DNA from 2 places in the Gordonia sp. 852002-10350_SCH5691597 genome. Region 1 is predicted to be linked to the other one. Evidence: predicted binding sites of a transcription regulator. Region 1 holds the regulator's gene; the other holds the start of a gene.
What was found. Region 1 encodes LexA, which represses DNA repair genes until DNA is damaged. Its sites were predicted from a motif close to CGAACANNTGTTCG; they were not measured.
Positions count from the first base shown of each region.

Region 2: a site for LexA is predicted at 1,450-1,463, ahead of A5777_RS11715 (HNH endonuclease signature motif containing protein). Genes of this name have one in related genera too.

Region 1 covers NZ_LZMO01000185.1:19,393-21,858, forward strand. Annotated here, with positions in the region: gene ptsP (phosphoenolpyruvate--protein phosphotransferase) at 1-917, shown strand, start outside; gene lexA (transcriptional repressor LexA) at 963-1,703, opposite strand; gene A5777_RS13055 (LysM peptidoglycan-binding domain-containing protein) at 2,114-2,466, shown strand, end outside.
Region 2 covers NZ_LZMO01000158.1:3,729-6,194, reverse strand. Annotated here, with positions in the region: gene A5777_RS11730 (AAA family ATPase) at 1-576, opposite strand, end outside; gene A5777_RS11725 (hypothetical protein) at 794-988, shown strand; gene A5777_RS11715 (HNH endonuclease signature motif containing protein) at 1,492-2,466, shown strand, end outside.

The DNA.
Region 1 (2,466 bases):
CGTGGCGTGGCCCTGGCCGGACTGCTGACGGCACCGACGTCGCCATCCTGGCGAATGTCGCCGATGGTGTGTCGGCGCGTCGCGCGGCCGATGCGCCGGTCGAGGGGATCGGGCTGTTCCGCACCGAGTTGGCATTTCTCGACCGGGCAGAGGAACCCGATGTCGACGAGCAGACACGTCTGTACCGCGACGTGTTCGAAGCGTTCGCGGGCCAGAAAGTCGTCATCAGAACGCTCGACGCCGGTTCGGACAAGCCGCTGGCCTTCATCGAGCACCCGGACGAGGCGAACCCCGCACTCGGCGTACGCGGTAACCGAATCGGCGATGACCACCCCGAAATCGTGCGAACTCAGCTCGACGCGATCGCGCGCGCGGCAGAAGAATCCGGTACGACGCCGTGGGTCATGGCACCGATGATCGCCACGGCCGCGGAGGCCGCACAGTTCGCCGATCTCGTCCGTCAGCGTGGTCTGACGGCTGGAGTGATGATCGAGATCCCGGCTGCGGCGATCCTGGCGCCGGCGATTCTGGCTGAGGTCGACTTCGTGTCGATCGGAACCAACGACCTCACGCAGTACACGATGGCGGCCGACCGGATGTCGGCAGAACTCGCCGAACTGACCGACCCGTGGCAACCCGCGGTGCTCGCACTCATCTCTCAGGTCGCGACGGCCGGCGCCCAGCAGGGCAAGCCCGTCGGCGTCTGTGGTGAGGCCGCGGCCGACCCGTCGCTCGCGTGTGTGCTCGTCGGACTGGGAGTCACCTCGCTGTCGGCGGCTCCGGCCGCGACAGCAGCAGTCGGGGCGAAGCTGTCGACGGTAACCATGGAGCAGTGCCGGACCGCGGCAGCTGCCGCGCTTGCGACCTCGAGTCCGGCACTCGCCCGACGTGCCGCTGCCGAAAAACTCGACCACTGATATAGGCCCCGCTGGTCAGTGACCTGCGGGGCCAGGTTCAGTGCATCACACCCGACGCATGACCGTCACGACCTTGCCGAGGATGGCGGCGTCGTCTCCGGGGATCGGATCGAAGAGCGGGTTGTGCGGCATCAGCCAGACGTGGCCGTCTTTGCGTTTGAAGGTCTTCACCGTCGCCTCGCCGTCGATCATCGCTGCGACGATGTCGCCGTTGTCGGCGACGTTCTGCTGACGTACGACGACCCAGTCGCCGTCGCAGATCGCGGCGTCGATCATCGATTCGCCGACGACGCGGAGCAGGAACAACGAGCCCTCACCGACGAGCTCACGCGGGAGCGGAAAGACGTCTTCGACCGCCTCCTCCGCGAGAATCGGACCGCCCGCCGCGATACGGCCGAGTACCGGAACGAACGTGGGCGTCGGGAGATCTCCGTTGATGGCATCGGAGTGCGGTGCGTCGGGAGCCTCGGAGACGTTGACCGCTCGCGGACGGTTGGCGTCCCGTTTCAGCAGGCCCTTGCGCTCGAGGGTGCGCAACTGGTGAGCGACCGATGAGGTGGAGGTGAGGCCGACGGCGTCGCCGATCTCTCGAATGCTCGGCGGATATCCACGCTCGCGTACCGACTTTCGGATCACATCGAGGACGTCACGCTGGCGACCGGTGAGTGTGGCCTCGGCGACGGCCGGATGGATCGGTGCCTCCTCGCCGCCTTCGCTCTTCTTTCCCTCGACGCTGCGACCGTTGCCCTTGGGCGACGACGGGCTGCGTCGTGACTTCTCTGTCATCGGTTCCGTCCTTCCTGATCTTGAAGCGGCTGCTGTTGTGAACTGGCTGCTGTTGTGAAGCGGGGTGGGTGCGTCTTTCTTCCATCGTCTGGCGCCGACAGTAGCGGAGGCCACGGACAACATCAAACATTTGTTCGACGTGTCGCAGGACTTTGTCGGACCCCTCTGGTAGAACTCGAACATCAGTTCATCGAACGCTTGATCGACCATTGGAGGTAGCGATGACCAGCCTGATGACAAACCCGGTGACCCGCTCGGTTCCCAGCACGTCGAGTGCATCCGTGGCAACACCGCCGACCGCCCGATCTGCACCCCCTCGACCTGAACAAACGCCTCGTTCCCGGGTTCACCGCGCCACGGTGGTCAGTGGACGCGCGCCGTCGAATGCCGTCCGTAGCGAAGAGCTGCGTGTGGCGGGACGTGTTCGAACAAGTGAGGTCCGACGGGCAGCCGGCGCAGACGTCTCGCCGCAGCGTCGACATCGGATCACGTTCGATCACGGCACCTCTACGCGTCCCGCAGGCACGCGATGCGCCGGTGGCGTCGGCGAGCTGGTGGCGGCCCGTCGACGACGGGCTGCGATATTGGCGGTGCTCGCGGGAATCGGTTTGGCACTGACCGTGTGGGTGGTCGGGACCATCGGTGCCGACTACCAGCGGGCGAGCATGCCGGCTTCGACCTCTACGCAGGTGGTCCATGTGCGTTCCGGCGAATCGCTGAGCTCGATCGCGGCGCGGGTCGCGCCCGATATGCCGCGTCAAAC
Region 2 (2,466 bases), on a different contig from region 1:
GCGGACGAAGGCCATGTTTCGTTGCTCGCCGAGTTTGTTACGGACGTCGTCTGCGGTGTCGAGGTGAACGATCTCAACGGCGCAGACGTCGTCGTGCAGCAAGATCTCCCTGACGTGAGCCGGAACCGTCAACCGCATCAGCCCTTTGTCCTTCTCGATGTGGGCAGGTATGGCCAACCCACCGGAGGCTGCGATCTTCGTCGCGGCGTCGGCGAAGCCAGCGTTGGCGCTGATGTCCAATTTGCCGCGGTCTGCTTGGCCGATGTTGAGCTTCACCAGGACCTCTTCGATCAGCGCCGGGTCAGTTCCTTGCTCCCAGATGGCGAGCAGATGGCCCTCGTTGGTGCTGATCTCGACCCCGGGCAGGACGACGAGTGGAGTGCCGACCGCTGCGTCGGCGATGTGACTACACCAGGAGACCGTGTTGTGGTCTGTGATGGCGATAGCGTCAAGGCCGGCGGCAAGCGCGGCCTCGACAATGTCTCCGGGCGTGCCGTAATGCTCGTCCTTGGCGTCGCTAGAACCGGGCGTGTGAACGTGCAGATCAACTGCCCAGAAGCGCGCTGCAGCAGTCATTGATCGACAACCCTCCGATCGCCTGAGAAAACATGGGGCAGGCTGACACGCAGTCGGCTAACGCTGCGAAACCTCGATCGACGATACAGAGACTGCCAGTCCGCATCGAGCCGTTTGCGTTCTGTCGGCCCCGGTCATAGGTCAGAAGGAAAGTGAGGCGCACATCCCTGACTTCGGCGAGCCCGGCCCCTCAGAGATCTGGCAGATCGGTGTCGCGATGACACATCTGACCCGTCACACCACCACCCCTGACGAGTGCTACTACCTGATCTGGGACGGCTGTCCCGACGTCGAGACTCTCTGCGAGCGGATCGGTGCCACCAGAATCGACCTCACCGACGAGGCAGGCGTGGCAAGCATCGCCAGCGGCGCACATAATCTCCGGGTGTGGCGGAACTGCCCAGTAGGCTAGTCAGGAGGGCTACTGAAGGGGGCGACATGAGTCCGTCGGAGAGCGATAGTACCGACTCCTCGAAGAAAGTTCAGGCGGCTACCGCGCGGATCGCCGCCCAGGCTGTTCCGAGAATCGATTTGACCCCCTCCACGATCAGCGCGATCAACAAGGCTGCAGCTCTATCACCCGTCTACTACCGTGCCCGGCCAGAGTCGTTGGAAGCGCTGCGCAGCGTTCTCAGCGCCATCACGGGGTGCTGCTGAACCGTCGCAGGCGCGGTCAGTTGAGCACCTGCGTCAGGCCCCCCTCATAGGCAACCGCGCCACGCAACGCAAGGCACATAGCGGTGCGTGGCGGAAACCAAATGAAGAAGTGTCACCACCAAGACCCCTCACTCTGTCACCTATGGCCTGATGCAGAACTGTCACCGATGTCTTGCGAGATGACATCTCGCCGTTGTCGGTATTGTCGGGTAATATAGAACACATATTCGACACGACGTGGGGCGGGGGTGGCGGCACGTGAACAGCAACAGCAAACCGAGCGACAGCGGAAGCGGTGGCGCGCCTTCGGCTTTGGGGTCGTCTGCGTTGGCTACTGCTGCGGTGGGGTCTGCGGATGCGGTGGTCGCCGAGAAACTGTCACGCCTGGCAGCGGTGTTGGATGAGTTGGCGACGGTGGATGTGTCGTTGGTGTCCGACGACGTGCTCGTCGAAGCCACCGTCGAGGCCGAACGCCTGGCGTTGCGCACGGCCGGTGCGGTCACCGATCGCTTGATCGTGGAAGCGTCCGACCGGGATCTACCGCACGGTTTGGGGTTCCGCGATATTCGCAACTTCATGGGACAGCGCCTGCATATCGGTGATCCCGCAGCTAGGTATCGGGTGATCGCGGCGACCGGCTCATTCACCACCATCTGCGGCGACCGCCTCCCGCCCTCCTGTCCGACGTTGGCCGGCTACGTCGTGGAAGGACGCGTCGCCGGCGCACACGTCCGCGCGGTACTCGAGGTGTTGGAGGCCATCCCTAGTGAGGTGTCGGCGGAGACGAAAGCTGCTGCCGAAGCGCAGATGGCCGGGTATGCGATCCAGTTCACGCCTGCTGAGATCACCAACCTCGGTTCACGATTGTTGGCGCATCTCGATCCGGATGGGACGCTGACCAACCCGAAAGACCGGAAACGTCGACGCCGCTTGTGGGTGAACCGGCAGAACGCGCAACTCATGTCGCGGTTGACTGCCGATTTGGATCCGATCGCCCGAGCCCGGCTGGATACCGTGCTGGACTCGTGGGCTAAACCGGGCATGAACAACCCCGACGATCCCGACTCACCTGTGGGTCCGATCACCACCGCCAATGCTGAGCAGGTCGCGGCGGCGGCGTTGCGGGATCAACGCTCACCCGCCCAACGCAACCACGACGCCTTCTCCGCCCTCCTCGGGCAGGTGTTGGAATCCGGCATGCTCGGCAACACCCATCGGGGATTACCGATCCAG